DNA from 2 places in the Streptomyces monticola genome. Region 1 is predicted to be linked to the other one. Evidence: predicted binding sites of a transcription regulator. Region 1 holds the regulator's gene; the other holds the start of a gene.
The links. Region 1 encodes HspR, which represses chaperone genes until heat shock. Its sites were predicted from a motif close to TTGAGNNNNNNNNNCTCAA; they were not measured.
Positions count from the first base shown of each region.

Region 1 (3,405 bases):
CCAGGAACGCGACCGTCCGGTCGCACAACTGCAGCCGGTCGGGCACCTCGTCGAGGGTGCGCACCTCCACCGAGCGCTCCAACTGCTCCATGTAGACGGCGAGACCGTGGCCGTGGCGGGCCGTGTGGTTGTAGAGGGTGCGCGTGCGCACCCCGCGCCGCTGCAGGTCCAGGGCCCTGGGCAGGGCGTACTCCAGCTCGCTCTCGGAGCGCACACCGCCGGCCTTGACGGAGAGGAACTCCTCCCGGCACCCGGCGATGGCCTCGTCGACGGCAGGCTGGATACGGGCCTTGCCCTCAAGGACCCGGATTCCCGCGCCGGTCCGCACCCCCTCACTGATGGAGACCGGCTCGCCCGTCACACCCATCAGCCGTGCCGCGGTGTCCGCGAGCGCGGCCGTGCGCCGCCGTGCCGCCGCGAGGTCCGCCGCCACGCCGCGCAGCATCCGCGTCAACTCCTGTGCGTACTCCCGTCCCCGCTCCGCGCTCATCGCCGGTTCACCCCCGCGGGGGCACGTCGAGCCCGGCCTGGGCGATCCGCACCCCCAGCTGTGCCCGGCTCGAACTGCCGAGTGCCTCCGCCAGTTTGCTGATGTGATGACGGCAGGTCCGCACATTGATCCCGAGCCGCTCGGCGACCTCCGTGTCGTTGTGGCCCTCCGCGAGAAGGGCCGCTATGGCGCGTTCCCTGTGGGTGAGCCCCTCGATGTCGCCCGGCGCCCCCAGCGGCTCGGACAGGGGCGTGGCAAGGCGCCACAGCCGGTCGAAGACCGTGACGAGATAGCGGATCAGCTCGGGCTGCCTGATCTCCAGGACGGTGGTGTGGTCGGGGCTGCCGGAGACGAAGGCCACCTTGCGGTCGAAGATCATCGTTCGGTCGATGACCTCGTCGAGGGTCCTGGCCTCCACCATGTCCCCGAGCCGGTCGGGGGAGCCGGACGCACCGTGGCCGTGCCGGGCCGCATGGTGGGAGATGGTCCGTGTCCGCACCCCGCGGCGCCGCAGGTCGAGGGCCCCGGGCAGGGCGAGTTCCAGGGGGTGTTCACGACGGGCCCCGCCGCCTCTGACGGACAGGAACTCCGCACCGCACTCACGGGCCGCGGCCCGCACGACGGCATCGATCCGCGCGGGCCCCTCGAGTACCCGCACGGCGTCGCTCGCCGGCACGTCCCTGGCCTCGACGGCCATGAACCGCTCCGCCGTCTCCGCCATCGCGGCGGCACGTCTGCGCACCGCGGCCAGATCCTCCTCCATGACCCGCAGGAGCTGTGCCATGACCTCGCCCGTCCCGACGGGCAGCAGCCACTCCTTGTCGCCCGGATCCGGATGCAGCAGTCCCAGTTCGATCAGGCAGCGGGCCTCCCGGGCCTCGGCGCGGGCGATCCGCCCGTCCGTCAGCGCCCGCACGTACACGCGCTCCCCGGCCTCGCACAGGCTCTCCGCCCCGTGCCGATGCGACCTCTGCTCCGCTTCGTGCCCGTCCACATCTCACCCCCAGTTCCGCCAGAACACCGTAACGACCCTGATCACGCCACGGAGAAGGGGCTGAAAAGTGTCCGGATATGCCTGTGAGGCCCCCGGCCACAGGGCCGGGGGCCTCACACGGATCACTCAGGGGCACGGAGCGGCGAAGCGTTACTCCGGGCCGGGGCGCTTGGGCTTGGGGCGCCAGACCACCAGGGCGCTCGTCTGGTGGGCGTCCTGGTACGGGACCAGGTCGCGGCGGTACGAGGCGTGCACCTGCGCCTCGCGCTGCTGCATGGCCGCCGCCGCGCCCTCGACCGCCGCCGTCAGTTCGGCGACCCGGGACTGCAGCGCGGCGACCTGGTTCTCCAGCTCGATGATGCGCTTGATCCCGGCGAGATTGATGCCCTCGTCCTGCGACAACTGCTGCACCTGGCGCAGCAGATCGATGTCACGGGCGGAGTAGCGCCGGCCGCGGCCCGCGGTGCGGTCGGGGGAGACCAGGCCGAGCCGGTCGTACTGCCGCAGGGTCTGCGGGTGGAGTCCGGAGAGCTGGGCCGCCACCGAGATGACGTACACCGGCGTCTCATCTGTGAGTTGATACGGATTACGACGACGGCCGTCCATCTCGTCAAGCTCCCTTCGCGGCCTGGAACAGTTCTGCCCGCGGATCGTCGTCCGCAGTCGCCTTGCGATAGGTCTCCAGTGCTTCACGCGCCTCGGGGGCCAGGTCCTTCGGGACCGCGACCTCCACGGTGACCAAAAGGTCGCCGCGCGTGCCGTCCTTGCGCACCGCGCCCTTCCCGCGGGCCCGCATGGTGCGGCCGTTGGGAGTGCCCGCGGGGAGCTTCAGGGTGACGGCGGGACCGCCGAGGGTCGGCACCTTCACCTCGCCGCCGAGTGCTGCCTCCGCGAAGGAGACCGGCACGGTGACGGTGAGGTTGTCGCCCTTGCGGCCGAAGACCGGGTGGGCGTCGACATGGACCACCACGTACAAGTCTCCTGCCGGGCCGCCTCGTTCACCGGGTGCGCCCTTGCCGCGAAGGCGGATGCGCTGGCCGTCGCTGACGCCCGCCGGGATACGGACCTGCATCGTCCGGGAGGACTTCGCACGGCCCGAGCCCTTGCAGACCTCACAGGCGTCCTGCGCGATGAGGCCGCGGCCCTTGCAGTCCACACAGGGGTCGGTGAGCGAGAATCCGCCACCGCCGCCCCGCGAGACCTGGCCGGTGCCGACACAGGTCGGGCACACGCGCGGTGTGCCGTTCTTGTCGCCGGTGCCCGAACAGGCCTTGCAGGGAGCCTGCGAGGACATCCGGAGCGGGACCGTGGCCCCGTCCACCGCCTCGGTGAAGCTCAGCGTGACCTCGGACTCGATGTCCTGGCCGCGCCGCGGCTGGGTCCGGGTGCCCGCGGCGCCGCCGCGGTTGAACAGACCGCCGAAGACGTCCCCGAGGCCGCCGCCGCCGAAGCCGCCGCCGGCACCGCCGCCCTGGCCCTGGGCGCCGCCTCCGAAGAGGTCGCCCAGGTCGAAGTTGAAGGTGCCGCCGCCTCCGGCGCCGGGCCCGGGACGGAACCCGCCGTTGCCGAAGAGGGTGCGGGCCTCGTCGTACTCCTTGCGCTTCTTGGGGTCGCCGAGGATGTCATTCGCCTCGGAGATCTCCTTGAACCGCTCCTCCGCCTTGGGGTTGTTCTTGTTGGCGTCGGGGTGGTTCTCCCGCGCGAGCTTGCGGTACGCCTTCTTGATCTCGGCGTCGGTGGCGTCCTTGGGGACGCCGAGGACCTTGTAGTAGTCCTTCTCGATGAAGTCCTTGGTGCTCATCCCCGGCGTCCCTCCTTCCAGTTGCCGGTAACGGCCGTGGTCGCGTCAGCCCTCGTCCGGGCCACCGCTCTCCTTGTCGTCCGTCGCCGCGGAACCCTCTTCGGACTCCTTGACGGTCTG
Region 1 is NZ_JBHTCF010000006.1:70,552-73,956, forward strand. It holds gene ACFQVC_RS16245 (LuxR C-terminal-related transcriptional regulator) at 1-490, opposite strand, end outside; gene ACFQVC_RS16250 (helix-turn-helix transcriptional regulator) at 498-1,406, opposite strand; gene ACFQVC_RS16255 (heat shock protein transcriptional repressor HspR) at 1,635-2,090, opposite strand; gene dnaJ (molecular chaperone DnaJ) at 2,095-3,285, opposite strand; gene grpE (nucleotide exchange factor GrpE) at 3,331-3,405, opposite strand, start outside.

Region 2 (3,405 bases), on a different contig from region 1:
AGCACGGTGCCGCCGGGCGCGACATGCTTGCGGCACGCCTCCAGGGTGGGCAGGAGCCCGCCGAAGGCATGCGTGGCGCCGACGCACACGACCAGGTCGTACTGGTGCGGGGCGCGGTAATCGGCGGCGTCCTGCAGATGCAGCGTGACGCGGTCGCTGAGGCCGGCCGCCGCGATGTGCTCGCGGCCGCGGTCGAGGGCCGATTCGCTCAGGTCGACACCGTCGGCCCGCACCCCGGGGCGCCCGGCTGCCGCGCGCACCAGCCAGGGGGCCTCGCCGCAGCCGAGGTCGAGGACGTGCTCGTCGCCGCGCGTCAGCGCCCGGTCCAGGAGTTTGTCCACCTCGGCGTCGTGCAGCGGTGCGGCGATGGGGTGGTCGCCGTGCGCGATCGTGCTGATCTTCTGTCGCAGTCGGTCCATGGCCGCATCATGCCCAAGCCGGGTGCGGTGTGTCGCGGTGCCCCCGGGTCTCTTCGCGGCGTGCTCCCGACTGTTTCAACTGCCGTTCACGGAGGGCACGTACGTGCTCACCATGGGTGCGTGGGTGTGCCAGCCGATCGACTCGTACAGGGCCCGGCCCTCCTCGGACGCGACCAGGACGCCGGTGCGGGCGCCGTGTTCCAGCGCGGTGTTGTGCAGGGTGCGCATCACCAGGGAGCCGAGGCCCTTGCGGCGGTGGTGAGGTGAGGTCCAGATCTGGTCGGCGACCGCGGTGGGGCCCGTCGGCGCCATCTGGCCGCGGGCGGCGAGCGAGCCGTCGGGGGCGAACACCGCGGTGCGGATGACGCCGCCGCGCAGCCAGGTCCGCTGCCGGTAGTCATCAGGCACGCGCGCGTGCGTCTGCTCAAGGGGCGTGTGCACGAGGGGCGTGGTCATCAGGAACCCGATGATGTCGAGCTCCCACTCGGGGCCGAGCCAGGGGCCGACGAGGCGCTCGGGGGCGCCTCTGTCGCCGGGCCCGACCGGAACTCCGGGCAGGAACACCTTCAGCCAGCGGCCGGGCGCCGCGCAGGTCTCGGCGGCCTTGCGCACGGTCGCCTCGTCGCCTGCGGGCAGCAGCTGCCGGTCCACTTCCTTCGGGGTGCCGACGTCGATGCTCCAGCCCCAGGGCGCCTCGACGGGGTCGGCCGCCTGCCGTGAGACGACCCAGCCGTCGATCCAGGACCGTACGAGATCGGCGACGGGAGCTTCGGGAGCCCCGGCCCGGTCTCCGGCTTGACCTCCAGCCGGACCTCCGGCCGTACCTGGGCCCGTACCATCGGCCGCGCGCGAGTTAGTAATAGGTGAATCCGTCATAGGGGTATTACAGCGCAGCGCACAGGCCTGGAGAATCCCTGATCGCTCATAGCGAACGCGGCCCGGGGAACAACTCCAGGCTCACCAGCATTGAGTGCGTATAACTCAACTTGACTGCCGAAGGGGAGATCATGGCATCGACGTCCGCATCGCTCACTCTGCCCGTGCTGCCGCTCGACGACGAGGTCGTGCTGCCCGGAATGGTCGTTCCGCTCGACCTCAACGATCCCGATGTACGAGCCGCGGTGGAGGCCGCACAAGCGGCCGCGCGCGGTTCGACCGGAAAGCCCAGGGTGCTGCTCGTGCCCCGGATCGACGGCACCTACGCGGGCACGGGCGTCCTCGGCAGCGTGGAGCAGGTGGGCCGGCTCGCCGATGGTGACCCGGGCGCGCTCATCAAGGGCCGCCGCCGCGTGAAGATCGGCGCGGGCACCACCGGACCCGGTGCCGCCCTGTGGGTCGAGGGCATCGAGGTCGACGAGACCGTGCCCGACCCGCTTCCGGGCGCAGTGGCCGAGCTGGCCAAGGAGTACAAGGCGCTCGCCACCACCTGGCTGAAGAAGCGCGGTGCCTGGCAGGTCGTGGACCGCGTTCAGCAGATCGACGACATCTCCCAGCTGGCCGACAACTCCGGGTACTCGCCGTTCCTGACCACCGAGCAGAAGGTCGAACTCCTGGAGACCGCCGACCCGGTGGCCCGTCTCAAGCTCGCCGCCAAGCTGCTCAGCGACCACCTCGCCGAGCAGGACGTGGCGGAGTCCATCGCCAAGGACGTCCAGGAGGGCGTCGACAAGCAGCAGCGCGAGTTCCTGCTGCGGCGCCAGCTGGAGGCCGTGCGCAAGGAGCTGCGCGAGCTCAACGGCGAGTCGGAGGGCGAGGAGTCCGACGACTACCGGGCCCGGGTGGAGGCCGCCGACCTGCCCGAGCACGTGCGCGAGGCCGCCCTCAAGGAGGTCGACAAGCTGGAGCGCTCCAGTGACCAGTCGCCCGAGGGCTCCTGGATCCGCACCTGGCTCGACACCGTCCTCGAACTACCGTGGAACGAGAGGACCGAGGACGAGTACGACATCCAGGGCGCCCAGAACGTCCTGGACGCCGAGCACGCGGGCCTGGAGGACGTGAAGGAGCGGATCACCGAGTACCTGGCGGTGCGCAAGCGGCGCGCGGACCGGGGGCTCGGCGTGGTCGGCGGGCGGCGCGGCGGTGCCGTGCTCGCCCTGGTGGGCCCGCCCGGCGTCGGCAAGACCTCGCTCGGCGAGTCCGTGGCGCACGCGATGGGCCGCAAGTTCGTGCGCGTCGCACTCGGCGGCGTGCGCGACGAGGCGGAGATCCGCGGGCACCGGCGTACCTACGTGGGGGCGCTGCCCGGCCGTATCGTCCGCGCCATCAAGGAGGCGGGCTCCATGAACCCCGTCGTCCTGCTCGACGAGATCGACAAGGTCGGCTCCGACTTCCGCGGCGACCCGGCCGCGGCCCTGCTCGAAGTCCTCGACCCGGCGCAGAACCACACCTTCCGCGACCACTACCTGGAGGTCGAACTCGACCTGTCCGACGTGGTGTTCCTCGCCACGGCGAACGTCCTGGAGGCGATCCCCGAGGCCCTGCTCGACCGGATGGAGCTGGTCCGCCTGGACGGCTACACCGAGGACGAGAAGGTCGTCATCGCCCGGGACCATCTGCTCCCGCGCCAGCTGGAGCGGGCCGGACTCGGCGAGGGCGAGGTCACCCTGGAGGAGTCCGCGCTGCGCAAGCTGGCCGGCGAGTACACCAGGGAGGCCGGTGTCCGTAACCTCGAACGGTCCGTGGGGCGGCTGCTCCGCAAGGTCGCGGCGCAGAGCGAACTCGGCGAGCGGGAGCTGCCGTTCACCGTCAGGGACGAGGATCTGCGGGGCCTGATCGGCCGGCCGCACCACGTACCCGAGTCCGCCCAGGACCCGGCCGAGCGGCGCACCGCCGTGCCCGGCGTGGCCACCGGGCTCGCGGTCACCGGCGCGGGCGGCGACGTCCTGTTCGTCGAGGCGTCCCTCGCCGACCCGGAGACGGGTGCGTCGGGACTGACCCTGACCGGTCAGCTCGGTGATGTGATGAAGGAGTCGGCGCAGATCGCGCT
Region 2 is NZ_JBHTCF010000004.1:97,132-100,536, reverse strand. It holds gene ACFQVC_RS11585 (SAM-dependent methyltransferase) at 1-419, opposite strand, end outside; gene ACFQVC_RS11580 (GNAT family N-acetyltransferase) at 495-1,295, opposite strand; gene lon (endopeptidase La) at 1,427-3,405, shown strand, end outside.
Region 2: a site for HspR is predicted at 1,386-1,404, ahead of lon (endopeptidase La). Genes of this name have one in related genera too.